4 regions of the Paenibacillus sp. FSL H8-0104 genome follow, and region 4 is predicted to be linked to each of the others. Evidence: riboswitches for the same ligand, from Rfam matches in the RefSeq annotation. Region 4 holds a riboswitch; each other region holds the start of a gene.
The links. Region 4 has a riboswitch for thiamine pyrophosphate ahead of NST38_RS04645 (ABC transporter ATP-binding protein). Riboswitches for the same ligand answer to the same signal wherever they lie in the genome.
Positions count from the first base shown of each region.

Region 1: it holds a riboswitch for thiamine pyrophosphate, as region 4 does, so the genes downstream of both, tenA (thiaminase II) here and NST38_RS04645 (ABC transporter ATP-binding protein) in region 4, are expected to answer to the same signal.
Region 2: it holds a riboswitch for thiamine pyrophosphate, as region 4 does, so the genes downstream of both, NST38_RS02385 (ABC transporter substrate-binding protein) here and NST38_RS04645 (ABC transporter ATP-binding protein) in region 4, are expected to answer to the same signal.
Region 3: it holds a riboswitch for thiamine pyrophosphate, as region 4 does, so the genes downstream of both, thiC (phosphomethylpyrimidine synthase ThiC) here and NST38_RS04645 (ABC transporter ATP-binding protein) in region 4, are expected to answer to the same signal.

Region 1 covers NZ_JBBOTC010000001.1:3,644,933-3,652,511, forward strand. Annotated here, with positions in the region: gene NST38_RS16165 (glycoside hydrolase family 1 protein) at 1-1,098, shown strand, start outside; gene NST38_RS16170 (PRD domain-containing protein) at 1,116-1,967, shown strand; gene NST38_RS16175 (endo-1,4-beta-xylanase) at 2,263-4,935, shown strand; TPP riboswitch at 5,142-5,239, shown strand; gene tenA (thiaminase II) at 5,352-6,014, shown strand; gene NST38_RS16185 (spore coat protein) at 6,226-6,522, opposite strand; gene NST38_RS16190 (hypothetical protein) at 6,534-6,734, opposite strand; gene NST38_RS16195 (zinc-dependent alcohol dehydrogenase) at 6,766-7,579, opposite strand, start outside.
Region 2 covers NZ_JBBOTC010000001.1:495,597-503,175, forward strand. Annotated here, with positions in the region: gene nfsA (oxygen-insensitive NADPH nitroreductase) at 1-549, shown strand, start outside; gene NST38_RS02365 (TatD family hydrolase) at 871-1,677, opposite strand; gene NST38_RS02370 (ABC transporter ATP-binding protein) at 1,783-2,691, opposite strand; gene NST38_RS02375 (ABC transporter permease) at 2,729-3,487, opposite strand; gene NST38_RS02380 (thiamine-binding protein) at 3,487-3,777, opposite strand; gene NST38_RS02385 (ABC transporter substrate-binding protein) at 4,002-5,042, opposite strand; TPP riboswitch at 5,350-5,462, opposite strand; gene NST38_RS02390 (NAD-dependent epimerase/dehydratase family protein) at 5,606-6,361, opposite strand; gene NST38_RS02395 (VOC family protein) at 6,379-6,765, opposite strand; gene NST38_RS02400 (hypothetical protein) at 6,940-7,449, shown strand.
Region 3 covers NZ_JBBOTC010000001.1:745,552-753,130, reverse strand. Annotated here, with positions in the region: gene thiC (phosphomethylpyrimidine synthase ThiC) at 1-1,393, opposite strand, end outside; TPP riboswitch at 1,812-1,925, opposite strand; gene NST38_RS03495 (IclR family transcriptional regulator) at 2,075-2,818, opposite strand; gene NST38_RS03490 (alpha/beta hydrolase) at 3,178-4,203, shown strand; gene NST38_RS03485 (Fe-Mn family superoxide dismutase) at 4,353-5,633, shown strand; gene NST38_RS03480 (hypothetical protein) at 5,782-6,006, opposite strand; gene NST38_RS03475 (lipoate--protein ligase family protein) at 6,077-6,931, opposite strand; gene folE (GTP cyclohydrolase I FolE) at 7,121-7,579, opposite strand, start outside.
Region 4 covers NZ_JBBOTC010000001.1:1,018,049-1,025,627, forward strand. Annotated here, with positions in the region: gene thiD (bifunctional hydroxymethylpyrimidine kinase/phosphomethylpyrimidine kinase) at 1-362, opposite strand, end outside; gene thiM (hydroxyethylthiazole kinase) at 359-1,171, opposite strand; gene NST38_RS04635 (ABC transporter substrate-binding protein) at 2,098-3,171, opposite strand; gene NST38_RS04640 (ABC transporter permease) at 3,339-4,076, opposite strand; gene NST38_RS04645 (ABC transporter ATP-binding protein) at 4,156-4,920, opposite strand; TPP riboswitch at 5,079-5,181, opposite strand; gene NST38_RS04650 (radical SAM/SPASM domain-containing protein) at 5,399-6,274, shown strand; gene NST38_RS04655 (pectate lyase) at 6,622-7,290, shown strand; gene NST38_RS04660 (copper amine oxidase N-terminal domain-containing protein) at 7,466-7,579, opposite strand, start outside.

The sequences.
Region 1 (7,579 bases), 2.6 Mb from region 4:
GTGACCATGTACCATTTCGACTTACCCTACGAGCTTGAGAAAACCGGAGGGTGGAACAACCGGGGGACGATCGATGCCTTCGTCGAGTATGGGCGTATCTTGTTTGAACATTACGGGCATAAAGTGAAATATTGGTTGACCATTAATGAGCAAAATACGATGATTCTCCATCCAGGTGCTATTGGTACACCAAAAGGCGGACGTCTGCCTTCCAGTAAGGAACTGTATCAGCAAAATCATCACATGTTTGTAGCTCAAGGCAGAACGATGCGACTATTTCATGATATGCTCCCGCAAGGCAAGATTGGTCCTGCATTAAACATGACTTCCATGTACCAGGCAACTTCCAAACCAGCAGATGCAATCGCTGCACATAACTGGGAGACGATTCGTGGATGGGGTTTTCTCGACTTATCGGTGTGGGGACAGTATAATCCATTATTCTGGAGTTATTTACAGGAACGCGGCATCGAGCCGGTTATTGAGCAGGGTGACATGGAAGATATCCGGTCTGGCCGCCCCGATCTGGTAGCAATCAACTACTACTCGACGGCAACCATTGCCGCCAGTATGGGCGATGCGTCGGATGTTACAGCTCGTGCAGGGGATCAGCAAATTATGCTTGGTGAGCAGGGAGTATACCGGGCGGCGGAGAATCCTTATACCGAAAAAACAAAATATGGTTGGGTCATCGACCCGGTTGGCCTAAGGCTGACATTGCGTAAGGTATGTGAACGGTATGGTCTCCCTATTCTAATTACGGAAAATGGCATTGGAGCCCCGGATGTACTTGAGGCAGATAACACCATTAACGATACGTACCGGATTGATTTTATCGAGAAACATCTGGAACAGATCAGACTGGCTCTAACAGATGGAGTAGATGTGATTGGTTATTGCCCTTGGTCCGTTATTGACGTGGTAAGCACACATCAGGGGTATGGGAAACGTTATGGAATGATCTATGTAAACCGCGGTGAACAGGATCTGAAAGACTTGAAGCGTTTGAAGAAGAAAAGCTTCTCGTGGTATCAAGAGGTCATTAAACAGAATGGCAGATGTATCGGAAATTCGGATCAGACGGTCACGAAAGAATAAAGGATCGTGATGAATGCATGAGAGTAATCAAAATATTAAATAACAGCTTGCTTCTGACCAAAGATGAACAGGGACAAGAGATGATTGTCATGGGAAAAGGGTTGGCATTCAAAGGCAAAGTCGGCGAGCGACTCGATGAAGAGCATATCCAGAAACGATTCATTCTGCAAAATAATCCGTCTGCCCAGGCTTACGTACGAACCATCGAAAACATGCCAGAAAAACATGTGAATGTCATAAACAAACTGATTACCAATGCAAAAGAAAAGCTGTCTCTTGACGATCAAATCTTCTTTACGCTTATGGATCACTTGTCATTTGCCATTGAACGATGGAAAAAAGGTGTAGCATTACAGAATCGCATGTTATGGGAGATCCAGAGGTTTCATCCTGTCGAGTTCGAACTGGGGGTTGAAGCTGTTCATATGTTGAATCTAGAATTGGATATTGAACTACCGGAAGAAGAAGCAGGGAATATCGCTTTTCATTTCGTGAATGCCCAAACACATGAGCAGAATATGGAGCGCACGATGCAATCCGTTAAGATGTTAAAAGATATTTTTAACCTGATACAATACACCTTTGATATGCAATTGAACAAAAACTCCATCCATTATGTGAGACTTGTCACACATTTGCAATTCTTCATCCAGCGTTTACAAGAAGGACGTCTGGGCAATTCGGCGAAAGATTTTATATTTCAGCACATGGTGAAGGAGCATCCGCTTGAATACAAATGCGCGGAGATGATTAAAACCTACGTGCAGAATATGCTGGATATCTCCATATCAAACGAGGAATTATTATATTTGATGATTCACATAGCTCGAATTGTGCAGGAGGATCAGGGTCACGAGGGACGATTATAAAACAAAGTTTATATGCCTGTTAGTGAACAGAAAAAAGATACTTTCTAACGATGACCGTTTTCTCGTATTTTATCGGGAAACGGTCTTTTATTTTTGCAAATATGTAGCGGTTTTTTGATATCCCTTGCGAACGAACTCCAGCTTCCTAAACCCACATAAGATTACCAAGTGATAACATTTTATTGTAATTATTGTAAATTTGTTATATGTAAGCGCTGTCTAAAGAGCTATAATCTATTTATCTGGATGTTAATCCGTTCAGAAATACTTAGACCAAATTAAGAGGAGGAATTGTATGAAACGGTTAGGCCAATGGAATATAACGGCCTTGGTTCTTGTGCTGGTACTCGCCATGCTTCCATTTACGAATGTCTCACATGCAGCCAAAGCAGTTACGGAAGTGGAGGGAGGTCATTTGAGCACAAACTTTGAAGACGGTACACTTCAGGGATGGACTCCACGTGTCGGTAGCGAAAGGCTGACAGTGACACAGCAGGAAGCACACGAAGGTCAGTCCAGCATGCTGGTCGCCAACCGTGAGCGTTCCTATCATGGACCGATGTTATCCATGAAGGATCTGCTTAAGCGTAACCAAGAGTACGAAATTGCGGCATATGTAAGACTTACTCAGGAGCCCACCACGGATCAAACACTACAGCTCACCACATATAAAAAAACAACTTCCGAAAGCTGGAACCCAATCGGTAGCGTGAAAATTGCCAAAACAGAATGGAATACATGGCACAAGATCACCGGAAAATTTCAGTATAGCGATGATCCCACTGAATTGAATTTGTTCATCGAAACACCCTACATCTCTGAAGATAGCGTAGATACGTTATCGTTCTATGTGGATGATGTATCATTTACTCTGGCCGAGCAACTGGAGATTGAAGAAGGTATTCTGTCTCTGAAGGACCTGTATCAAGATGATTTCCCCATTGGTGCAGCGGTGTATCGCTGGCAGTTGGAAGGCGCATACGGACAACTGCTCACAAAGCACTTTAACAGCTTGACCGCAACCTATGAGATGAAACCGAAGTACATGTCTCCTTCCGAAGGTGTTTATGAGTTCGAGGCAGCCGATCAATATGTTCAGTTCGCCGAGGAGCATGGTATGGGCGTACGCGCACATGCGTTGTTGTGGCATATTGATGCAGCAGAGTGGATGTTCAAGGATCCTCAGGGTAACCCTGCGAGTCGAGAATTACTACTTGCCCGGATTCAGGATTACGTTGAAACCGTCATGACCCGATACAAAGGTAAGATCTATGCCTGGGATGTGGTAAACGAGGCGATTGCGGATAGCAATGGTGATGCCAACGGTTTACGTAAAAGTCCCTTTTATGAACTAATTGGTCCGGATTATATTGAGAAAACCTATGAATTCGCTCGTGCAGCCGATCCGAATGCCAAATTATATTACAACGAATACTTCACGGAAATCCCTGAGAAAAGAGAGCATATGTATCAGTTGGTCAAACGACTGAAAGAGAAAGGGCTCATCGATGGTGTGGGTTTGCAATCCCACTATAACCTGGAATCCCCGCCCATCAAGGAAATTGAAAAAACGATCAGCATGTTCGCCGAACTTGGATTGGATATTCAGATCACGGAACTGGATGTGGATAGCGGAATTCCATTTGGTGAAGAGATGTCCGATGAAGTTGCAGTAAAGCAGGCGTATCGATATAAGGAACTGTTGGATTTGTACAAAAAACACAAAGACCACATTTCTTCAGTTACCTTATGGGGACTCCAAGATGAGAAGTCTTACAACAACCAGGCTATGCTGTTTGATTCAGCCCTTAAGGCCAAAAAAGCATACTGGGGACTTGTGGATGAATCCAGCTTGCCTGTGTTGACACAGAGAGCCGTCTCACTTTCGGGTAAACCGGATATCAAAAAACAGTCACAAGATCCGCTCTGGAACAAAGCGGTGTCTACTCCACTGAAGGGTGACTCTGCGGGATCAGCCAGTTTCCGCACCTTATGGGATCATAGTAACCTGTATATCCTCGTGGATGTTCAGGATGCGAAGGCAGATGTGAATGACAAAGTAGATATCTTTGTTGATCTCAATAATGGCAAGACCACTTCATATGAAGTAGATGACCGACATGTAATCATTAAGCGGTCGGGCAAAGCTGAGGGCGTGGAGAAGCGTTCATATCGTGTACGCGAGACCAAAGCCGGATATCAGGTTGAATTGTCCATTCCGTGGGGTGGTATCCAAGTCGGATCAGAATATGAAGCCGGATTGGATATCCGTGTGACTGATGGCGGTTCAAGTGGGACACAACCTTATAATCCACTGTACTGGAATGATCGAACACAATCTCAGGAACAGGATACAAGCAAATACGGCGTGATTCAGCTTGCCCCTATGCCCAAATCTGCACAAGCTGTACAAGGGATTGTTCAGATTGATGGGAAGAAAGACACATCATGGAATAAGGCTGCACCGATTGAAGTAAACCGGTTGAACCAAAGCGAAGGTGCAGAGGCAGTGGCTCGCGCAATGTGGTCAGGTGAATATCTATACCTGCTGATCGACGTCACTGATCCAAACATCATCACAGATAGCATCAACCCATGGGATCAGGATTCGGTTGAGATTTTCCTGGACGAGAATCACCAGCGCACACCGTATTTTCAATATGATGATGCCCAGTTCAGAATCAGTGCAGACAATGTAGGAACCTTTGCAGGGGGTGCCTCACCTGGACGCCTTGTAAGTGCTGTGAAGAAAACAAATAAAGGATATCTCGTAGAAGCCCGAATCCAGTTACATTCACTGACGCCCAAAACAGGAAATGTTCTCGGTTTCGAGCTTCAAATTAACGACAACCAGGGCGGAGGTAAGCAGAGCGTAGCCAAGTGGAATGATACGACCAATGAGAGCTGGAGAAACACTTCCCAGTACGGAATACTCACTTTTGTCGGAAAGAACAAACTCGGACATTAAACCATCGGCAGTAGTTGCAAGAATAGAAAACATCATAACAGTGGCTAAAACTCAACCATTGTTGTGATGGTTTTCATCGTTTACATACGTCACCAAAGGTGATGAGGGGCGATACAATCTGCCTTGACTATATTTAACAGCCCTTGATATACTAAATGGATGTTATTTTTTCTTTTATGGGAATAAGAAAGTAATCAACTACATACAACCGTTTGCGAGGGAGCCTTAACCGGCTGAGAGGGTGTTAAACCGACCTTACCTGACTTGGATAATGCCAACGTAGGGATGCAACGATGAAACACTGTACTTGGGTAGCTCATGCGAACCCCCTTGTTTTAGTGTATTTGTCTGCGAAACATCCTATGGATGTTTCGTTTTTTTGTTTTTAATACGTACATTATGAATTGGAGGAACACATGTTGACTATTTCAGAGAGACTATATCAGGCAGCACAGCCCGTGTGGAAGGAATGTCTCGAGCATCCCTTTGTTAAAGGAATCGGAGATGGTTCCTTACCGGTTGAACAATTTCGTTATTATTTGCTGCAAGACTACTTGTACCTGTTCGATTATGCCCGTGTATTTGCACTAGGTATCGTCAAGTCGCACGACCCCAAATTGATGCAGTTTTTTAGTAAAAACGTAGATAACATCCTGAATGGTGAAATGAAAATTCATCGTTCTTATATGGAGCGATTAGGAATTACAGAGGATCATGTGTTCCAGGTAAAACCTGCACTGAAAAATGCAGCCTATACTAACTATATGCTCTCTATTTCCCATGCGGGTGGCATAGCAGAAGTACTTGTATCCATTCTGGCCTGCTCATGGAGCTATGCGGAGATTGGTCAAGTCCTTGCTCAAAAGCCAGGTGCAGCTGATCATCCTTTTTATGGAGAGTGGATCACAGGATATGCTTCCTCTGAATACAACAGCAACAATCAATCCCTAGTGACGTTAACGGATAAGCTATTAGAAGGCTGTAGCGAGGGAACGTACCAACGGATGGAAGATATTTTCGTGATGTGCAGTCGCTTTGAGCTTGATTTTTGGGAGATGTCATGGAGGTTGGAGCCTTGAGTTCACTAATAGTTAATTCAATTAGCGAGCAGCGTCCATAAACAGTCTCAGGATGAAAAATAAGTAGATTTAAGTAAAGGAACGCTTGTATATGCGTGTTTCGTGACGATGCCAAAAAAAGGGCGGAGTGTATCCGCCTTTTTTATTGTTGAAATTCTTGACACAGGAACATTTTGTTCACTGAAGTCTCTAGCTAAAATCAAAAAGGGTGTCAGGACGGAATGTTCATAGCAGTCTGAATATTTTTCAGATCGAGCTGAATTTGCTCTGCAATATGGTAAGGGTGGTATAAGCCATGCTGCACCATGTAATTTGATATCTTTTCATGAGAGTCTATGGCTTCATCGAGCTGTTTCATCAAAATTTGTTTGATTTCGGGGGTGGCACATTCGGTCACAGCCATGGCGTAGTTTCTGACACCGCTCTTGGCGTTCATCAAAAAATCCATTGCGATCACGTCATCGGTCAGCGTATTAAGACCAGTCATGTGTTCTAATATTGGGTTCATTTTTTTATCTCCTATACAGTCGCTTTAGACAGCACTCCACCGAGCTCCTGAAGCTGCTGTTGTGATAATGTCGCATCTTGTTGCAAAATTTGCTTGAGCTCCGGGTCGGTTACCAGAGCTTGCATGGTCTTGGATTTTGTCATGCAAACCGTCTTGAACGCAGCTATTTCATGCACCTCGAGCATCTCATGCAAAGCGTATGTGGAATCCATTCAGATTGTCCTCCCATGTATCAATTCATATTTAAGGCTTTAAGATGACTTTAATGCAATCGTCCGTTTTTGTATCGAACACTTCATAGCCCCGCTTGGCCTCGCTGAGCGGAATGACGTGCGTAACAATGTCCCCAGGGTCCACTTTGCCAGACGTAACCAACTCGTACATGTATGGCATGTAGTGAATGACCGGAGCTTGTCCGGAACGGATATTCACGTTTCGCTGCATGATGTCACCGAGCGGGAATCCGTTATAACGTCCGCCGTATACACCAGTGACTTGAATGGTGCCACCTTTGCGGACAGCCTGAGATGCAATGATAAATGCACTCATGGTGCCGCCTTGCAGTTTCATACCGCTGGCTAGAAATTCAAGATCGCTCATCTTGCCGTCCATTCCTACCGCATCAATCACGACATCGGCGCCGCCTTTGGTCATTTCCTTGAGAGTGTTCCCAATATTCTTATCCTGTTCGAAGTTTACGATTTCCACATTGTTTGTTCGCTTTGCATGCTTTAAGCGGTAATCGACATAGTCGACGGCTATGACCCGCTTAGCTCCTTTCAGCCAGCAGAACTTCTGGGCCAGGAGTCCGACCGGACCGCAGCCGAGCACGATGACTGTATCACCATTCTTAACGCCGGCGTTATCTACGCTCCAGAATGCCGTCGTCATGGCATCGGCGATCAAGCTTAGCTTTTCGTCCGGTTGTTCGCAGTTTTCAGGGATCTTAAAGTGGGTAAAATTGGCAAATGGGACCCGTAAATATTCGGCTTGCCCGCCGGGATATCCGCCGGTCGTTCCGGAGTAGCCGAAATATGCGCCCATATCCCCGTGTTCG
Region 2 (7,579 bases), 520 kb from region 4:
AACCAGGCCTATGTCAATGAATGTCCGGTATTTCTTGTATGGTGTGCTGATCTGTATCGGCTGAGTGATGCTGCGAATCGTCATCTTCCTGAGAAGGAATCGTATGCCGATTCAACCGAGAATTTCATGGTAGCCACGATTGATGCTGCACTTGCTTCCCAGAACGCCGCTCTTGCAGCGGAGTCACTAGGGTTCGGAATCGTATATATTGGCGGGCTTCGTACCCGGATTGAGGAAGTTGCTGAGCTGTTGGAATTGCCGGAAGGGGTATATCCGGTGTATGGCATGTGTATTGGTGTTGCAGATCAGGAAACGGGAATTCGCCCGCGTCTGCCACTTAATGCAGTTCTGCATCGTAATCGTTATAATGCCGAGCAGAGCATCAAAGGTGTTGAGCAGTATGATGAGACAACGACGGCGTACATGAAAGAACGGACTAATGGTGAAAGAACGACTCCATGGTCCGAACTGATGGCGAAGCGCCTGACTGAGCCGACACGGTTGCAAGTGAGACCGTTCCTGGAAGGCAAAGGATTCTTGAAGCGTTAAGTTGAACTGAAGGTAGTTACACTTGCCACTCCGATGACAGAACAACCTTCCGATCGCTGTTATCCCCAGATTTTTTGATCCAATTTTTGTGAAGGTGAAAATCTAGTGATAGCGTATGCTTCCGAAGTAGCTTTCTTTCAGAAAGCTTTTAGGCGACCGCTCTGCTTCCTCAGGTTATTTCTGTCCTCTACGTTCCTGTTTAAAAATTTAGTTCAACTGATATATAATAGTAGACTAGAAGTCAGTCGGGGCGAAGCCGACTGGCTTCTTTGTGTTGTGCTGGCAGGACAAGCGATAGTACTTGCTGTTACCTGATTGTACTCAAGTTAAGCCATAGAAACGCTTTGTGTTCTGATAAAAGAGCCGGGCGGCCCGCTCGGTTCCCATGCCAGTGATTTCGCTCCATGCCTGGATGACCTGTCTGGTCATGGCCGGGTGTGTCATTCGTCCCTGAAATGGTCCTTCGAAGGGCCACGGTCCGTCGGTCTCGGCCATCACTTGTTCCGATGGATATTGCCGGGCGAGTTCACGAATCTCTTCTTCATACCGAATATCCGGCGTGAAGGAAATGAAATAACCGTTGTCCGCCATGCGCCTTACGGTTTGGCGAGAACCTTTGAACCAGTGGAAATGAGCACGTCGGAACTGATATTGCTCCAGCAAATCACAGACGATATCCGCATCATCGTATACCGCATGAAGGACAAGTGGTTTGTTATGCTTTTTGGCAAGTTGGATGAAACGTTCAAGCAGTTCAATGTACCCGCTCTGATCGAATCGCTGCCCTGCCTGCTCAGCTTCCAAACGGTTGTAATAGGGAAGGCCGACTTCTCCGATGGCTGTGGCTTGTCCCATGTGCTTCTCGATCCATTGGAAGAATAGGTCCATTTCTGCAATGGACAGCAGTTCCTGTTCCGGATGGAAACCGAAGGCCGGATAGATATTACGTGGATGTTGTTTGGCAAGCTCTAGATTGGCCTGAGCAGAAGCGAGATTCATTGACACGGCAATGACTGCCTCGACTTGCTGAGACGGGAAAGATAGCAGCATCTCGCGTTGTTCGTCAGGGGTATACTGATCGAAGTGAATATGAGCATCAATTAATGGTGCAAAAGCTTGAGAATGCACGAGGGAATTCCTCCTTGTGTTCAGTTATATTCTAACTATGTTACGCAGAATTTCTTATGGCGGATCACCCATTAAAGGAAATAAATAACTTAAAAACCCGCACTATCAAGATAGGCGGGCTTTCTGCTGTTCTTCTCGCATCCACTGTGCAATCTGCCGTTTACGCTCCAGGAAAGCGGATTCCTCCGTAATTTCTTCTCGTCTTGGGCGATCAAAAGGAACATGTACCTCGTGCAACACCGTTGCAGGTCGGTTGGATAATACATAGACCCGATCTGCAAGTAGCAATGCTTCTTCGATATTGTGGGTGATGAACAGCACCGAGCGGCGGTTCTGTTCCCAGATATCGAGCAGCCAGCGTTGCATGTCGCTACGTGTCAGTGCATCCAGTGCGCTGAAAGGTTCGTCCAGCAGCATGAGTTCCTGCGGACTGAGCAGGGCACGCAGAAATGCAGCACGCTGCTGCATTCCGCCCGACAGCATATGAGGATAGGCCTGCTCGAACCCGGCAAGACCCACGCTGCTTAACCACTTTCGAGCCTCTGCAAGTGCTTCGGCCCGAGGTGGAGCACTTGAAGCTACTTCACCAGCAAGCAGTACATTATCTTCAATGGTACGCCACGGGAAAAGGGCGGGCTGTTGCGGCATATAACTAATCTTGCCACGCTGTCCCGTTACATTCTGACCGTTCATAAGCACTTGGCCTTCCTGTGGCTTCAGCAGACCGCCGATGATATGGAACAGGGTGCTCTTGCCACAGCCAGAAGGTCCAACGATAGCAACAAACTCGCCTTGCTCCACAGTCAGGGACAGGCCGTTCAGAACCGGTAGCTTGCTACGCCGTTCACGGAATGATGCATGAACATTAACAACGTCCAGTGCAGGTGGAACCGGAGCAGGAGTCGTGTTGGCAGGTCGATCAGGCGTAGCCGAGTTAAACTTTTCACCGTGCGTTGGCTCCATTACACTTGCTCCTCGTCCAGGCTGGACTTGTTCATCCTGTTGCAGATTCATATGGTCATCACTTCCTAATATACAGATTACTTCTTTACTACCGCTTTTGTGGCCGCCAGCGCACGAGCAGCTTCTCCAGCAGGGCAATGAACAGGAAGAGCAGCAAGCTGAGCGCGACAATAATCATGATCGCCACGAATAGGCGGTCCGTACGATAAGCCGACTTTTGCAACATCATATAATAACCAATACCCTTGTCTGCACCAATCCATTCGGCGATGATGGCGCCCATCACGCTATAGGTAGCGGCGATTTTGACACCGGAGAACACGGATGGCAGCGCATGGGGGAGCTCCAGCTTCCAGAAGATCTGATGACGTTTCGCACCAGCCATGCGCATATAGTTCATCATCGCCGCGTCAGTACGGGTCAAGCCATCCATGGCCGCCACTGCAACGGGGAAGAAGCAGACCAGAATGATCGTAATCAGCTTGGGCAGTAGCCCGAATCCGAACCAGATTAACAGGAGCGGCGCGAGCGCGATGGTCGGAATATTTTGACTAAGAATAAGTAAAGGATACAGGGCTGACTTGAGAAAAGGGACTAAATGTAGCACCATCGCAATCAGTAATCCAACCGCTGTTCCAGCGGCGAATCCAATCAGCGTTAACTGAATGGTTGCGGAAGCGTGCATGCCAAGCCGTTCGGCCTGGGTTGCCGCTTCGCGGGCGATGTCGGACGGTGCAGGCAGCATCCATTTCTCAATATGGAAGAGGGAGACGGCTCCCTGCCATATCGCTATAAAGAGAATAACCGCCACAATGGGCGGCCATACACTTTTGAAATAGGCAGGCATTAGCGATACTTCTCCGTCAGGGTATCCATGCTGAAGCCGGTAGGGCTATGGGCGATTTTGATCTGGGAGATGATGCTTGGGCTGCCAGCCTCCACGAGTACCTCGTGCATTTTACGGACAACTTCCAGCAGTTCCTCTAGTTCCCCCTCCATCGTGGTGTCGAGCGCGTTCACCTGATATTTCAGGCCGGATTGCTGAATAACTTCAATGGCGCGATCAACGTAAGGATAAGAGTTCTCGCCATTTGGCGTTTTCGGGATAACCTGAATACTAAGTAGTGTGCTTGCCATGAGAGATCACGGCTCCTTTCGTGATATATAAAATGAACTAATGACTGTTACACTTGCCACTTCGACGACAGAATAACCTTCCAATCGCTGTTATCCCCAGATTTTTTTGATTCCCTTTCTCTAAAGGGAAAATCCGGTGATAAAGGCGACCGCTTCGCTTTTTCACGTTATTTCTGTCCTCTCCGTCCTCGTGTAAAATTTAAGTTCGTTTTATATGAGAAATTTTATTGGGGTAAAAACTCGTTTGTATATGCTTTGCTCACATCGATCTGTTCATCAAGCAGTTTTTTGCTAAACATCCAGTCGGTGTAGTTCTGCCACACTTCCTGTTTTTGCTCACCCCAGCGCGGGGCGTCATCCGTGTATTTCGGACTGAGCCATTTCTGGCTTGCCAGTACGAGGTCTTTGTCCAGATCCGGTACGGCCTTGATCAGAATGTTTGCTGCGTCTTCGGGATGATCAATTGCGTATTGATACCCTTCGGAGGTGGCTTTCAGGAATGCTTTCACCAACTCAGGGTCGTTTTGGATCGTCTGCTCGTTTGTTACGAGGACAGGCGTGTAGTAATCCAATGCATCTGAATAATCCTTCACATATAACATGTCGATGGGCTCCCCGCGCAGTTCGGCTTCAATACCCGTCCAGGCGTAGAAAATCCATGCAAAATCAATGTCCCGTTTTACTGCGGTGAAAAAGTCGGCGTCACCCATATTAATGTTTTTGACTTTGGATACATCGGCTCCGTCGCCTTCCATAATGGATTGCATCACGGCTTCTTCGACTGGGGAACCCCAACCGCCATAGGTTTTACCTTCAAAATCTTTCGGTGACTTGATATTCCGATCCGCCGGAGCAGCGAACCCGGATGTATTATGCTGAATAACTGCTGCGATGGAGACGAGTGGAACACCCTGTGTGCGGGCTTGAGTTACACTCTCCTGATAACTTACGCCAAAAGGTACTTCATTGGAGGCAACCATTGTATCTGCGCCACCGGCACCTGGTTGTACAATCTCCACGTTCAAGCCTTCGGCTTTATAAAAACCTTGATCTACAGCTGCATACAGGCCTGTATGATTCGTATTTGGTGTCCAGTCGAGCACCACTTTAATATCTTTCAGGGCGGCAGTGTCACCTTCGTTGCTGCTTTCCGCATTAGTGTTGTTGTTCTGTTCTGCCGGGGCAGCTTCTTTACCGCCACATGCGGCTACAGTCACCATAAGCACGCACAAGAGCAACAATCCCATCGTTTTACGCCATTTCATCTGTGGTTCTCTCCTTCGGTATGTCCGGCCGATTGGCACGGGGTACTCCTTGGCTTCATATCCAATCATCTTGCATAAATCGACAGATTTATACCAGTTGAGATCCGGATGACGTTATTTTTGAATAAGTAAAACGTCCATCGATGTCATTCAAGGAAGCCAGACTGCGCTTAGCGGCAGTTTTTCTTGCAATATCAGGAAGGTGATGCTTCCAAACTTATACTTTCTGATAGTAACAAAAAAAGCGCCCCGTATTCCGGGACGCGTGCAGGCGTTAGAGAGGTGGCGTTCAGCCATAGGGCTGTGCCATTTCGATATACTCCGATTCCTACGCTGGCATGATCCAGATCAGGTCTAAGGGTTAGTATCTTGGTGGGATACACTCTCAGCCGGCCAATTCCGACTCCCCTGGGAAACTATGAAGTTACGGGCATTACTAGGTGTAATTATAGGCCAGAGGGTAGGACCTGTCCAGTCATGAACTGGATAGGGACACGTATAAGTTATAAACAGGCCGTTATACATATGTATAACAGCCTGTTTGGATGTGTTATTTTCAATAATTATCGTGGGGAATCATATAAGGCAATCTGACTGAGTGCAAAAGCATCGGATTTTGGGTCATAACCTACCTGTTTCTGAGTGGTTTCCAGATTTAATCGTTTAAACCGATTATTCGAGATCCCATGCAGTATGGTGAAGGGTTCCAGATCGGTAGTTGTAATTGCTTTGAACATCAAATCACACAAGTCAGCCGGACTAATATACGCGCTCATATCCCTTGCCTCCAGCACGGGTCCGTCCGGTTGAAAATCATCATATGCACCTATACGTATTGCTACACTTTGTAAACCTTCGGTATACGCAAAATAGGAAGCGAGCGATTCTCCAAAACATTTGCTAACCCCGTACAAATTCCGTGGGCGTGTCGGCATGTCCGGATAGACCTGAGCATCAATGGGATACCCCTCGATCGTCTGTGCACTGCTTGCCAGAATGACTCTTCGTACACTTTGGTCCTTGGCTGCACGGAATACATTAAATGTGCCTTTGATATTGATGTCCAACAACGATTCATAAAATCCGGCATGCGGGGAAGGATCTCCCGCCAGATGTACAACCACATCCATGCCTTCGCAAGCATGCTGACAGGCTTCGGGGTCTGTCACATCCAGTGTCATGATCTCATGGCCTGTCCCTTGATACGTATGCAGTCTGTCGATATTCAAATCCGTTAGTCGCAGGTGAAATGTCTCTGACAAGTGTTGGGACAAGTCACGTCCAATTTTTCCGGCTGCGCCGGTAATTAAAATGTTCATGAAATCAGCTCCATTTCTTAGCGCTGGAAGAACTCAATCCATTCCTTTTCAGGTCCATAGATGAAGAAATAGCGGTAACCGTTAGGCAGTGTAATAATCTCTCCATCGATAAATTCGGCTTCGGTGGATTGAATGCGTTTGTACTCAGAATCAAGATCATCCACGTGGATCGCAAAATGGTGCACCGTACCTTCGGAAGGCAGCTTGTCGCTGTATCCTTGAATTAGCTCAATCTCAGTCTCGTTACTTCCATTGAAGCCGAGAAAGGCGAGCTGAATGACGCCGTTAGTATGGGTTACCCGGTCTTTCAATTCAAGACCAACAATCTCCGTATAGAAACGCAACGTGGTCTCCAGATCACGCACGGCAATGCCGACGTGGTCAATGCGTTTTTGAAAACTCACAATCAAAAACCTCCTTATGTAGTGAATGTTTCTACCATTTTAAGGGATATCATAGGGCTGTACTACATGGTTGTCAAATATAGTTTTAATTTGGAAAAATCAGATTTGTTCACAAAATGTTCACTTATGTGAAGGGTTTCCTCATCTCTATAATTACGAAGGTAAACAGAGAGGATGAGAGAATTGCCAACCAGCAAGAAGGAACAAATTATTTTCGGATTAATGATGTGTATAGGAATGGTCTTGGTCATGATGTTCTTCAATCTATGGCACAGTGGGTTACTCGGCAAGATGTCCCCGCTTGAAATACTGCTTCAATTCATATTATGTTTTGTCATTGCGTTTCTGGTGGAGTCTTTCATTGTTGGTCCTGTGGCGAGAAAGATTGCATTCTCCTTGCCCTTCGACAAGTCCAATAAGATTTTAGGTGTGCTCGTCATTTCATTTTTCATGGTGATTGGCATGGTTCTGATCATGTCTATGTATGGAATGATCTCGGCATATCTCGCTGATCAATTAAGTGGGTCATCCGTAATCCGTACGTATCTCCATACAATCGCTCGTAACTTCAGCCTGGCGCTTCCATATCAGTTGATTGTTCTGGGACCACTCGTCCGATATGTATTCGGTAAATTCATCAAGGATAACGGGCCTGTATTGCCTGTTGTTAATAAAAGTGTGTGATTTGGTTGACCATAAGTATTTCCTGGGCAATCTTGTGCAAATGAATAGATATTATTCTCACCTTTAATGAAAGGTGATGAGAGAGGCAAAGATAGGGCACTGCCGCCATATTACAGCGCTAACGAATCGA
Region 3 (7,579 bases), 270 kb from region 4:
GCGTAACATAACAGAGCATCGACGTGCCGAACCAGCCAATCATGGCCGCACCAATGGCGGATGTGATGTGATCGTAACCCGGGGCAATGTCGGTCGTCAGCGGCCCCAACGTATAGAACGGTGCCTCTTTACAGATCTCCATCTGCAAGTCCACATTCTCCTTGATCTTATGCATCGGCACATGCCCAGGACCTTCGATCATCACCTGCACATCGTGCTTCCACGCAATCTGCGTCAGTTCCCCGAGCGTAGCCAGTTCCGCCATCTGAGCCTCGTCATTGGCATCGTAGATACTGCCTGGACGAAGTCCATCTCCCAGCGAAAACGCTACATCATACCTTTTCATAATCTCACAGATTTCTTCAAAATGGGTATACAAAAAATTCTCCTGATGATGCGCCAGACACCATGCTGCCATAATGGAACCGCCCCGAGACACAATGCCTGTCATTCGCTTGGCGGTCATGGGGATATAACGCAGCAGTACACCTGCATGAATCGTAAAGTAGTCCACGCCCTGCTCTGCCTGCTCAATGAGTGTGTCACGGTACAACTCCCAGGTCAGCGCTTCCGCTTCGCCATTCACCTTCTCCAGCGCCTGATACAGCGGCACCGTACCAATCGGCACAGGTGAATTACGGATGATCCATTCCCGGGTGGTATGGATGTTTTTGCCTGTGGATAGATCCATCACGGTATCCGATCCCCAGCGTACCGCCCAAGTCATCTTCTCCACCTCTTCCTCGATGGAGGAAGATACAGAAGAGTTGCCTATATTGGCATTGATCTTCACATGAAAATGACGACCAATCAACATCGGCTCACTCTCCGGGTGATTGATGTTGGACGGCAGGATGGCCCGTCCACTCGCCAGCTCCTGCCTTACAAATTCCGGTTCCACGCCTTCACGAATGGCGGCGAATTCCATCTCTGCCGTAATGACTCCCTGCCTCGCGTAATGCATCTGAGTCACACAACGTCCTGGCTGTGCCCGCAGCGGTTTGCCTCGTAATCCGGGGTACTCTTCAGCGCCAGCTCTCTTCCCTCCGGGCTTCAGTCCGTTATCCTCCGGTTTAACCGTACGACCCTGATAAGCTTCAACATCGCCACGCTCTGTGATCCAGCGGGTGCGCAGGGCTGGCAAACCTGCGCGGATATCCGCATGAAATGCGGGATCGGTCATGGGGCCGCTCGTATCATAGACACGCAGCGGTTCGTTATGCTCCACCCCTTGGGGAGTATTCGTGTCATGAAGGGCTATCTCACGTTCCGGTACAGCAATGTCCGGCCGTGAGCCCTGAATGTAGACTTTGCGGCTGCCCGGAAAAGGCTGAACCCGTCCGGCCGCGCTTGTTTCCTTTTCCACCTGCTGATCGTTATGTTCCCGTTCCATCGCTTGTTGTCCCATTTGATTTCCTGTACTCATGTTCGCTTGTCTCCTCCTCAGTGTTCGTCGCTTGTTTGGTTGGAATAGTCATTAGCTCACTTACGTACCTGTCCCAAATCATGCGCAATGCAGAGAAGAAAGAGCGATCCTACACCAGACCAGGGGAGACATAATTTATGTACAGTTCACAACAGACCGGAAGGCAGCACAGATCATGGATCTATGGTGACTTCCCTCCTCATCCAAGCCCACTTTCGCAGGTATTGAAAAAGAAGTCGATGGAGTATGCGCTATATCGCCCGTTCCCTGTATATAAAAAAGCCGGTCCCCGAAGGAACCGACTTTTATGTCCATCACCAATAATGCACCTTTATGCAGCTCCTTAACGGAGCCCTACAAGGGTCACATCATGTGGTGGTTGTGGTCATATCGCCGATTACTTCCCTACGCTGGTATGATCCAGATCAGGTGCAAAGGGTCCGGAATCTCATGCGATTCCGTCTCAGTCCGGACAATTCGGACTCCCCCAGTAACGTTAATAAGTTGCGGCTTACATAAGCCGCTGTTCATATTCAATGAAGCTGGCCCCGTTGGGCCGTCCATTACAGAGTAGCGCAACCGGAACATAAAAACAACCTTTATATTCCAAATGATCAAACTCTATTGGAGAAAAAACTTACCTCAACATCAGGATAACATGAGCCCCATTTGCGTAGCAGCATCCTTCAACACAGGTGCGTATTCATGCAATGTCTCCTGTGAGAGTCGGCTGACAGGCCCTGAGACCGAGAGTGCGGCTGCAATATTGCCTCTGCGATCCATAATCGGTACCGATACCGCGGCAGCTCCCGGCTCACGTTCCTCATAACTCGTCGCATATCCGTTATCCCGGATATCTCCCATCTGCGCCAAATACACCGCGGGATCAATAAACACCGGCCATTCCGGCCCGTTCATCAGTTCTTCACGATCCTCGTCCGTGGCAAACGCCATCAGGACTTTGCTGGAAGCCCCCACAGACAGCGGGAGTCTAACACCAACGGGAGCAACTCGGCGGATCGCCTGATCACTTTGCACCGCCTGAATACGAATCCGTTCACTCCCATCACGCAGGTACAGACTCACGGTCTCCCCCAATCGATCTCTCAGTCGCTCCATCGCAGGCAACAGCAGAATAGCGGGATCATCACTGCGGGACATATGAGCTGACAGCTCCCAGATTCGGATGCCAAGTCGGTACTTCTCTGTTGCTGCATCGCGGATCACGAACCCTCGATCCTCCAGCGTAGCCATCAAACGGTGGACTGTACTTTTGTGCAGGCCGATCTGGCTGGCAATTTCGGTGAGTCCCAGATCACTGCGTGTGGTAAAACATAATAATATATCCAGCGCCCGTTCCACAGCCCGGACGGTTAACTTGCGATCTTCCATGGCATAATGCCCTCCTCATGTTTCATCACATGAAACTTGGTTACATAAATTATATGAGAAACGGTCTCATCTGTAAACCAAAAAGAGCCAAAATCAAAATAGGCCAACGTGTAAATTTTCCCTTTTTATAAGACTTAATCCCCTGTAATTTACACACTAAGGTAATGTTACCCATATATCTTAAGAACTATATAACAATTGCGTAACAAATGCCCTCAATCAATTGACTTTGACTATATTGGAACATACGATAAAGATATATTACATTAAGATATCGCTCTGAAGCAGGCTCTGAAATCGACGCAATTCTCTTTTCATGTCGTTGTTATCTTCAACTGAACTTCAAAGGAGGGGCATTCATGTATCAATCATCCCAGAGCGAAGCCCCGCTGCAAACAAAAGTGTCCGATCTGCCCTCTTCCCTATCACCGAGGCTGATTCGGTTCAAACATATTATCGTAGCGTTGCTGCTCTCCGTTGTATTTTTTCTACTGTTTTGTTTTATTGCACTGCATGGTTATATCGCATGGGTATTATCCAATCCAACGGTAGCGCCAGTCTTCTCCAATCCGATGCAAGCCAAGAACATGAAGTACGAAGACATCACGTTCCCGGCAGCAGATGGCAGCCGGACGATGCAGGGATGGTATATACCTGCTGACAATGCTGCAAGCAAAACGATTATTTTCAGTCACGGCTATGGTGCCAATCGTGAAGAAACATGGGTACCCATGTATGACCTGGCACACTATGCCCATCAACTTGGGTTCAACGTGGTCATGTTCGATTATGGCTTCGCCTCACAGGTGAACAAAGCTGTAGCCACAGGTGGCAAAGCTGAGTCACAGCAATTGCTCGGTGCGATCCAGTTCGCCAAGCAACGTGGTGCGCAGGAACTGGTTGTCTGGGGTTTCTCGATGGGTGCCGGTACAGCGTTACAAACCGGACTGATTACGAAGGAAGTGGATGCAATGATTCTGGACAGTGCGTTCCTGCTGGAGCCAGATACGCTGTACCACAACATTCACAACCAGATCGATCTGCCACGTCAGCCTACACTGGAGATCATGAAACTGTTGTTCCCTGTTCTGAATGGTACCGGATTACAACAGATTCCATACCAGGAAGTGAAAAAGGAAGATTATCCGTTCCCGATTTTCTTCATCCATGGTACAGAGGACGAGAAGGCGCCTTATCCAATTGCGGAGCAACTCGCCGCCAACCAGACCAATCCGTACTCGGATGTATGGATTGTCCAGGATGCGCATCATGAGTTGATCTTCCGGGAGCATCCAAAGGAATATCTGCGCCGTGTCTCAACTTTCCTGAGTCATGTAACGAAAACAAGCAGTGACGATGTGCAAAACACGAATAATGGAGAATAACCAAATTTCAATCATTGAATTTTTTCCAGAGCCCTCAGGGGCTCTTTTTTTTGCACTCATAGGACAACAAGCTCGCGGAATATACTCTTGGGACGCATGAACAGACGGTCTGCATGCAATGAATTTCATCTGAAGGAGGTTCAACATAGATGAACTGGTATGGATATGGTCACCTGCTGCCTCTGCGAACATTGGAGGAAATTCGTTTTTGGAAAGAGCAGGAGAAAGAACATACACTCGTGATTCGTGCCCTGGTTCCTGATCTGGAGCCCCCATACGTCAAGCTATTGGAGGAATGGGAGGTTACCTTTGCAAACAGTGAGCGAGTAGCCAATCAGCTTTTAAAACAACTATTGCCCGCAACCCATCCACCTGCTCCCTACATGGTTCGTTGTATCGATCAACTTGTGTTGGCAGCTCGGCAGCAATCGAGAGAGTTCATCAAACAGCTGTATGTTCTTCTGGAGCAAAGTGCTGCTGTGCAAGCTGTTCCGCTTGCCAAAGTACTCATTCTGCATTTTATCCGCGAGTCGGAGTATTTTCTGGGTGTATTGGATACGCTTGGCCAACCGGGCATCTTGCGTGAGACGGATTCGGAGCCATCACTTTTTCTGGAAAATGCGCTGCATACGTCAGAGTCAGGAAGCATCCATCGCCAAGCTTCAGAAGCTCCAACTTCTCCAGAGGGAAATGTAAATGCACCTGCCGCTCCAGCTCAGATCCAATCCGCAACCGTTCAACCGTCTTCTACCGGAACAACACAAGCCACACCCAGCTCTACAGCACCTCCTGTAAAAGAAAAGCCGGTTCCCATTGGAGGACACACACTGCCGCCTCTCCCCTATGCGTACAATGCGCTGGAGCCACATATTGATGAGCTGACGATGCGTATCCATCATGACAAACACCATCAATCTTATGTGGACGGACTGAATGTAGCAGAGAAGAAGCTGGCGGAATCGCGAAAAAAGAATAACTTTGAACTCATCAAACATTGGGAACGTGAACTTGCCTTCAACGGGGCAGGCCACTACCTGCATACGATCTTCTGGACAATTATGAACCCTGCTGGCGGCGGCAAACCTTCCGGTATGCTCGCAGAGCAGATCAAGCGAGATTTCGGGAGTTATGAAGCGTTTAAGAATCAATTCACAGAAGCCGCGAACAAGGTGGAAGGCAGTGGCTGGGCGATGCTTGTCTGGAGCCCGAGAGCACATCGTTTGGAGATTTTGCAGGCGGAAAAACACCAGAACCTGTCCCAGTCCGATATCGTACCACTCCTGCCACTGGATGTGTGGGAACATGCCTACTATCTGAAACATCAGAATGAACGCAAAAAGTATATCGAGGATTGGTGGAACGTTGTCTACTGGCCCGCTGTGGCCGAACGTTACGAAACGGCACGCAAGTTGTTGTGGCCGCCTTATTAAGCTTGGGGTTAGATGGATTAGAGAAAAAAAGAGATATCTCCAGCCGAATGACTGAACGATATCTCTTTTGGTGTATACAAAAAAGCAAGCCTCCTGTAAGAAGAGACTTGCTTGTATTTTGAGAGACTTCCTATTTCTAAATGTTCACTTAAGAAGCACAGCCCTCGCACGCCACATAGTTGTCGCCAACCTGTTTGCTAATGGAGATCAGATCGCCCAGCTTGATATCAGACTCATCTGTAAACTCCAGATCGGCTATACGTGCAACGATCAGTGCAGCAGCCTCTTCCTTGCTTGTTGCCATTTGGCTGAACTCGGATTTTTCGCCTGTTGATACAACCTCATATAAATACGTATATCTCAATGTGTCCATCCTAACACTCTCCTTCCGAAATCACATCATATCATCTCTATTAACCAATTCCAAGCCCTAGTAAAAAGTGTTAATCGTATCGCAGCTTCATCTGCTCAGCTGTCAGGCGTACTTCTTCAGAGCCAACGCTAAGCACCCTGCTGGTCTCCGCCTGTGGATAGCGATCCCGTAGTGTTCGAACCAAAGCCGCAGTATATGCCGCGGCTGAAGGTACACCTGCCAATTCTTTCAGACTTGCCATCGTGCCAGGCTGAACATCAGGATATCCTTCACTCGCCCCACCTGCTGCATGCTGATAGAATTGTCGCACGTCCGCTGCCAGTTGATCTCCCTGACCTTCCACGATGATAAAAGCCGTAATGATATACGCCTTTGCCTGCCTGCGCTGGGCAATACCACAGAATTTTAGGCCACCTACACTGACATCATAATCTCCCGGGCAAAAAGCACCCTGAACCTCACCAGTTTGCGCCTGATTCGACCACGGCGTTAGCGACTCGGCAATAATCGAAGCCATCTCTCGGAAATCATCATGAATATTGATGGCATGTCCGGGATTAGGCAGAATCAGCGACACATTAACTACCCCTGGATTCAAGGGTACTGCCGCTCCACCGGAAGGCCGAACACAGACCGCCGTCCCTTGGCTTCTAATCTGTTCCATCGCTTCTACAGCCTGTGGCAACCTGCGGTCACGCAGACCCGCTACAAAGGCATCTGGGTGTCTCCATATATGTGCAACAGGTAAATGCCCTGCCCCAACCCGCCTGCACATAACTTCTTCCCAAGCAAAAGCTTCGAGTACACTACTCCCTTGTCGCAAGAGTGGTGTCTCCCAGATTTGCAGACGCAATGTAGCCTGTTGATCTGCCTGTAGTCCCTTTTCCGGCTGAACCGGTTGATCTGAATGGGAAGGTACACTCATTGTTCCATTACCTCCGGCTTCACGAATTCATATGTATCCAGTATATAGGAATGACAACGCATATATAAATAAGCCGGTTCCCAGGGAACACGGCTTATTTATATCATATCCTATGGCTTAAAAACTGCTGCTTCCAAAACCAAAGGAACTTACTCATCCGGCTTGTCCAGCGAGTGGACATACCAGATCTTAATCTTTTACCAAAGACAAGAACTCTGCACGTTGTGCCGGATTCTCACGGAAAGAACCACGTACAGCAGACGTTACCGTCTTGCTTCCCGGTTTCTTCACGCCGCGGGAACACATGCACAAGTGCTCGCCTTCCACAACGACCATAACTCCATGAGGCTCAACGGCCTCTGTCAGAATGTCAGCGATCTGTGAAGTAATACGTTCCTGCACTTGAAGGCGACGTGTTACTGCTTCGACCAGACGAGCCATTTTGCTCAGACCAACGATCTTGCCGCTTGGTACATACCCAATGTGCACCTTGCCGAAGAACGGCGCCATGTGGTGCTCACACTGACTGTAGTAGACAATATCCTTGACGATAACCAGTTCTTCATGATTCTCGTCAAACGTGACACCGAGCACATCGCGCGGGTCTACTTCATATCCGCCAAAAATTTCTTCATACATTCGGGTCAC
Region 4 (7,579 bases):
GCTTCCTGCTGGAGAAGGGGGGCGCCACCTTTGGCTACCATCACAGGGTCGATGACCAGATTAGCCCAACGGTATTGCTGCCATTTCTCAGCGACTAGACGAATAATCTCGGCACTATATAACATGCCGGTCTTCGTTGCGGTTGGTTGAAAGTCTTCGCCGGTCGAGTCCAATTGCTGGGCAATGCCATCGTAAGGGATGGGAAAAACGCCCTGCACACCAGTTGTATTTTGGGCAGCAATAGCGGTGATAACGGTCATGCCGTATACACCAAGTTCTTGGAATGTTTTCAGATCGGCCTGAATGCCTGCGCCGCCCCCGTTATCGGAGCCTGCAATGGTTAGCGCTTGAGCAATACTCATACTGCACCTCCACGGATCTGACGGATCTGTGCGCGTTCTGCCAAGAGGTCTGGTGTTACTTGTGCCAGTTGATTCAACAATTCAATCTGGAAGCTACCCGGCCCCTGATGAGCTGTCCGCTCTGCCGCCAGTTCAGCTGCTACACCATAAAACGCTAGCGCTTCAACAACACTGCCTAGAAGATCGGCTCCTGATTCCGCTATGGCTGTAAAAGCGCCAATCACTGAACTGAGCAGACAGCCAGCACCTGTGACCTGAGTGAGCAGGGCATGACCATTACTCGTGAGGAATGTGGATTGTCCATCAGTAATAATATCTTCTTTTCCGGTAATGACCACGACACAGCCAAGTTTATGCGCTGCCCGCTCCGCAATGCCGATTCGGTCGCCCTCACCTGATCCTGCGTCCACACCTTTAATACTCCAACTCTCACCGATGACATTAGCGACCTCTGCCACATTGCCGCGCAGTACCGTGAGACGAAGTTCACGAATGAGCATCTGCACGGTTTCCGTGCGATAGGTGGTTGCGCCAGCTCCAACCGGATCAAGCACCACAGGCACGTGATGCGCATTAGCCGATTGGCCTGCCAGACGGATTGCCTGAACGACTTTGTCATCGAGTGTACCGATGTTGAGTACCACGGCTCCTGACATCTTGGCGACATCAGCGACCTCTTCATGAGCATAGGCCATAAAAGGGGACGCACCGAGTGCAAGCAGACCATTGGCTGTGAAGGGAGCCACGACAAGGTTAGTGATATTGTGTACCAGCGGATTTTGCGTACGAACACGTTCCAGATAAGACATATAATTTCCTCCTTGTTTTGAAGTAACCCGATCGGCGGAAGTCCGATATCTGGAGTCACTCAACAGAATAATTGGATATGAGTTCCCTTGTTGAGTTGGGGCGCAGAGTCTAACAACAGCCAGATGCATTAATGCGGGAAAAGCAGAAACGTAAAATCTAAATCAATTTCATAACTCACTAAAATGGATTTTTGGAACTGGATATAGACAAATTGAATCATTCTGATCGATATCTAGCGAAACAGTAAAAAACGAAACGATACAAAATACAGAAAGTGAACCCAGGGTATTTCTCCAAACTCAGGCAAGCAATACTGTGATGGATGTTAGCATCCAACCAGTGTCTTGAAGTCCAGGCTGGTCGATACCCAACTGATTGGGGCACGATCGATCGGGGCACGACTGGTCAGACGATGTTTCTAAAGAACACAGGACGTCTTATTTGGCTGTCAGGTCCTCCTTTTGAAATGTAAGGAACATCAGACACGTTATTCCCAGAATCTCCTGACCAAAACGCTGCAAACAGCTATTTATTCTGATATAACATGTTTCAGGTTCTTTAGATTTCTGCAACCGCTCCAAATCCCTGAATAGGACGCCTCAGATTCGTTAGCGGTCGTAGCATGCTCTGTTTCGATCAAGTTAAGGAGCGTTTCAGCTCCCAGTAGGCTTGAAGATAAGCGCTAATTACATTACCAAATACATATCAACAAGCCACCCAAACGCATATCAATCTGCCCAGATGCACATCAAGCCACTTAGGATTGTTATAAATTCTGATCCTCCGATGCTTGCTTCAGGCCAATTCCATTTCGCAAAACTTCATGCATTCGATCCTACGTTTTGCTAACTTTGCTTTTAATCACATTGCTTTCATTCCCTTTATGTTCAATCACTTTTCCTTTATTCGCGTTGCTCTCCTTTATTTACTCTCCTTGCAGAGTAATAAAAGTATCCTCGGCTTTCACCGATTCAGGAATCAAATCCTGTTCAACGAGCCATGTACGTACATTTTCCCACGATTCCATTTCCTGCCGACCAAATGGTTGGCCTTCTTCATTCATGAGTGGTAGCAGAATTGCCAGGCTTTTGGTTTCGATCTCCGGGTCAAGCGGTGATGTTTCATTCTCATGAGCGAGCAGAATACTCAAGGCTTCTTCTGGATGCTCAGTCACATATTTCTGTCCTTCCTGGACCGCTTTGACGAACCGGGTAAGTTGGTCTTTTTTTGCTTCAATGCCAGCTTCACTTGCAGTCAGGACCAATTCATAATAATCAGGCACACCATAATCGACGGGGTTAATCGATTTCATGGCATGTCCTTCTTTCTCCAAAATCAATTGTTCATGGTTAATAAAACCACCCATAATCGCATCCGCTTGTCCGGAAGCCAGCGAAGGAATCAGATCGAACCCAACGTCGACCAGATTTATGTTGTCGGGATTGCCGCCATCCTTACTGATCATCGTGCGTACCATCGCTTCGTACAGAGGAATGGAGGAATAACCAACAGTCTTTTCTTCAAGATCTTTGGGTGAACTTACGTTGCCATTCGCTTCGGTCAACAGATGCACAAGCGGGTGCCGAACAACAGCAGCAATGGAACGTACAGGAATGTTCTCGCCACGCGCGAGCAAGATTTGGGGCTGGTAACTTAGGGCCAGATCAATTTTTCCGGCAGCAACAAGTTTGAGCGAATCATTGGTATCCGCAGGCATCTGAATATCGAGATCCAGACCTTGGTCTGCAAAGTATCCTTTTTCCTGAGCCACATAGATGAAGGAGTGTACTGCATTCGGGTACCAGTCGAGCATGATAGACAGTTTATCTTTGGCGTCTGATGCAGGTTCGGTTGCAGACGGATCTGTTTGCTGTGTATTGGTTGCCGAATCTGTTGTTGGCGTATTTTGGCTATTGTCTGTGGTGCTGCATCCGCTAACGATCAGCAAAAGGCTAATGAGTATGATGGGAAGCAGGGAGTATATACCTTTGTTATTCATAAATGAAGTTCCTCATTTCATCGTTTTGATTTGTAGAAAATGGGCAACAGCATGTTAACGATAATGTGACAATGAACTGATTGAAGATGTTGCTGAAATTGTGCATAAGATATGTTTTGTTTTGAAGATTGTAACTACTGTATTTACATCTAATTTCTGTCTAAGTATTATCCAACCTTTCTTTTGCCTCCATGACGATGACGCCGTATGCTAAACCGTTTCTCCAGCCAGGTAATCAGTACAAACAAAACGATCCCAAGCAGGGATAACAGCAAAATGGCGGCAAACATCGCATCCGTGTTCATGTTGCTGGACATACGACGGCTGAAGTACCCTAGACCTTTGCTACCACCGAGCCATTCGCCAATCGTTGCCCCAACCACGCAGTACACCACAGACATCTTTAGCCCCGAGAAAAAAGAGGGAAGTGCCAGCGGAACCTGGAGTTTGCAAAAAATATCCCACTTGCTGGCGCCCATGGTGAGCAACAGTTCACGCTGCTCTGGATCGCCTTGGCGGAGTCCATCGTAGGTACTGACCACAATGGGGAAGAATGCGATTAAAAATACCACGGCGACTTTGCTCCACAACGTGTAACCAAACCACAGGATAAATACGGGGGACAAGGCAATCAACGGTATGGTCTGACTGATCACGATGAAGGGATACAATGCCCTTTCAATCGATCGGTTCATATGCATGCCTGTTGCCAGCGTAATTCCAGTCACTATGGACAAGACAAAACCAACAACAACCTCCATAAAGGTAGCAGGCAGATGGATGGTCAACAGCAGACGGCGATGCTCAACCAGTGAGCTTACGATGGCCGTGGGTGCAGGAATGATGAAGGAGGGCACCCATCCCATACGCACAATCACTTCCCAGATCGCCAGTAATAAGAACATGAGCATAATGAACAGACCATATTGGGAAAACGACCTCGAGAGCCACTTTAAACACCACGTCCAGACGCTAACCTCAGCTCTATCGTGCATGCAATTGTTCCTCCAGTTGTTGCCTCATCTGCACGAGAGCCGGTTCGTAGATCATGTCCGAATGCCTTGGGCGTGGTAAAGGAACCGTCATCTCCTGCAACTGCTGACCTTGCCCTCCTGGAGTTAACAGAATGATACGGTCACTTAACAGCAGGGCTTCTTCGATGTCATGTGTAATGAACATCACGGTTTGGCCAAAGCTCTCCCACAGCTCCAGCAACCAGCGATGCATTTCTCGTTTGGTTAATGCGTCGAGTGCACCGAAGGGTTCATCCAGCAACATGAGCTGCCCGCCTGTAAGCAAGGTACGAAGCAATGCCACCCGCTGCCGCATGCCGCCGGATAACTCATCCGGATAGGAATGTTCATAACCGGACAAGCCGAACCTTGCCAATCCTGCGATGATATCGGCTCGTAGTTTGTCCTTATCCTGTCGGCCTGGTGCAAGCTCGGCAGGTAGCATGCAGTTCTCCATGACGGTACGCCAGGATAACAGCAGATCTTTCTGCGGCATATAGGCGACTCGTCCGAGCCGTTGTCCTTGCGGGACATCAGCTATATCGATGGTGCCAACGGTTGGTTCATGCAAGCCTGCGAGCAGCTTGAAGAGCGTGCTTTTACCTGATCCGCTGGAGCCGATGAGCGAGACAAATTCTCCTTGTTGAACCTGAAGCGACACATTGGAGAGCACAGGGGAACCCTTTTTTTCGGGAAAAGCAAAGCTTACGTTGTGAATGGTTACATGGTTATCCATCTGATCCTCACCCCCTTGATGTCAGACTACTGCAATAACAACGGCATCCTATACTCTGCAAAAGGAACAAAAAAGACCCACCCATTTCCGGAGAAATGAGTGGGTCTGTAAGTTAAATCCGCAATTTATCTTCACATACATGAAAAAATTCCGCTTACTAAAAGGCCGCTCCACTTCCCTCCGCTGGTATGATCCAGATCAGGTTCAAAGGGTCCGAATAGTCATATTCGTCTCAGCCGCAAGGCTCCCCTAGTGCAAAAGTTCAAGATATGCAGTTGTGTGTTCAGCATATATCAATCGAACATGAACTGTAAAGAGGCAGCATGATAGAATTCTTGAGATGAACTTGGAGTCATACCCGAACAACTGAACAATTTACCTGGGCTCCCTAACCCGATATAATAGTGGTGGCGCATATTGGCCGGATCACAAATGCAGGTGGGATTGTTCTCCCTCCTAGGCAGAATGGGGACCCGAGTTGAAAACGTTCAAAAAAGTATATATTGAGATCACGAGTATCTGCAATCTGGCATGCAGCTTCTGTCCGCAGACACAGCGTGCCAAAGGATTCATTGACCCTGAAGTCTTCAACAATATACTGGATCAAGTTAAACCACACACCAATCATATTTACTTACATGTCAAAGGTGAACCCTTGTTGCATCCCAAAATAGATCTGTTGCTCGATTCCGCACATGAGAAGGGACTCAAGGTGAACATTACAACGAATGGTACACTGCTGCCCAAGACTCAGCATAAATTGCTTGGCAAACCGGCGCTGCGGCAGATGAATTTCTCCCTGCACAGCTTCGATGGGCATGAAGGTTCAACAGATCGTGACGGGTATCTGCGTCATATTTTGTCCTTTGTACACGAGGCCGTTAAGCACAATGTCATCATTTCATTCCGGTTGTGGAATCTGACACAGGATAACTTCACAAATGCTCAGATGAATCGAAATCGGGAGACCCTTGAAGTATTGGAACGTGAGTTTAATCTGGACTTCCGCATTGAGGAAAAAGTAGTTCCAGGCAGCGGGGTCAAAATTGCCCCGAATGTATACCTGAATCAGGACCATGAGTTCCAGTGGCCAAGTCTGGATGCACCTGAAGATGACGGTAAAGGCTTTTGCCATGCACTTCGCGGTCAGGCAGCTGTGCTTGTAGATGGAACGGTGGTTCCATGCTGTCTCGATGGCGAGGGTGTGATTAACCTTGGTAATGTGCACGAGAAGTCATTCTCGGAGATTATTGAGGGTGAGCGAGCGAACAATCTGGTATATGGCTTCTCCAAACGCGAAGCTGTAGAAGAGTTGTGTAGAAAGTGCGGTTATCGTCAGAGATTTGGAGCCTGATATCTTATATCAGCAAGCCAGAAGCCATTCAAGATCACACATTTGGAGACAAATGCAGTGGTCTTTCTTTGTTATCGGGGATTAAGTGAGGGGTATATACGTTACAAATGAGCATACCAGAGGTTGATATGAGCATATTGCTTGAGAGACCTAGCATGCAAAAAATGCCGATATGACAGGGATTGTACGATGTCATGATATATCTGATCTAATGATTATTCTAGTTACCTCCCTTATTTGGTAAGATTAGGTTGTAGATCGGACAGAGGTGCACCTCTGAAGATCTTCCAGTACAAGCCCAGGCTGTACACTACCAAAAAACGAGAGAATAAGGGAGGAATAAAGTTATGAAAAAAATGTTGACGTTGTTACTGTCCGCTGGTTTGGTTGCTTCTATATTTGGTGCAGTTCCGGCTGCGGCTGCGCCTACGGTTGTAAATTCAACCATTGTGGTTCCAAAGGGCACGACCTATGACGGCCAAGGTAAAACATTTGTAGCCAATCCTTCCACACTGGGCGACGGATCTCAAGCAGAAAATCAGAAGCCAGTCTTCCGTCTGGAGGCAGGGGCCACGCTCAAAAACGTAAACATTGGATCACCAGCTGCTGATGGTGTTCACTGTTATGGCAACTGTAATATATCGAATGTGGTCTGGCAGGACGTGGGCGAGGATGCACTGACATTGAAGTCTGCCGGAACGGTTAACATTACCGGTGGGGCAGCGTATAAGGCTTATGATAAAGTGTTCCAGATGAATGCAGCTGGAACAATTAACATCAAAAATTTCCGTGCAGATGATATTGGCAAACTGGTTCGCCAAAATGGTGGAACTTCCTTTGCAGTTAACATGACGCTGGATAACTCCAACATTTCCAATGTGAAAGATTCGATTATGCGTACAGACAGCAGCACATCACAAGGGAAAATTACGAATACCCGTTATTCCAAAGTGCCAACCCTATTCAAGGGATTTGCTTCAGGTAAGACCAGTCAATCCGGCAATACGCAATATTAAACAGGAGATTGAATCGCTGGAGTTGGTAAAAGTTAAGCTCCACTTGTGATTTGAAGTTAAAATATAACGCCAAAAAGAGCGTCCCAAGGTCATTGCCACAATGACTTTGAGGGCGCTCTTTGTAATGCAGATGTGATAATTTCTGCTGAGCAATGTCTTATAGAGGATGCTCAGACTATTTCTCTCCCGGAACTTCAACGATGACTTTGCCTTTCTCGGGGACAACAGAACCGGTATCAATAGAGCCCAATTTGTTCATGATCTCGTAAGAGGTTTCTTCAAGCATGCG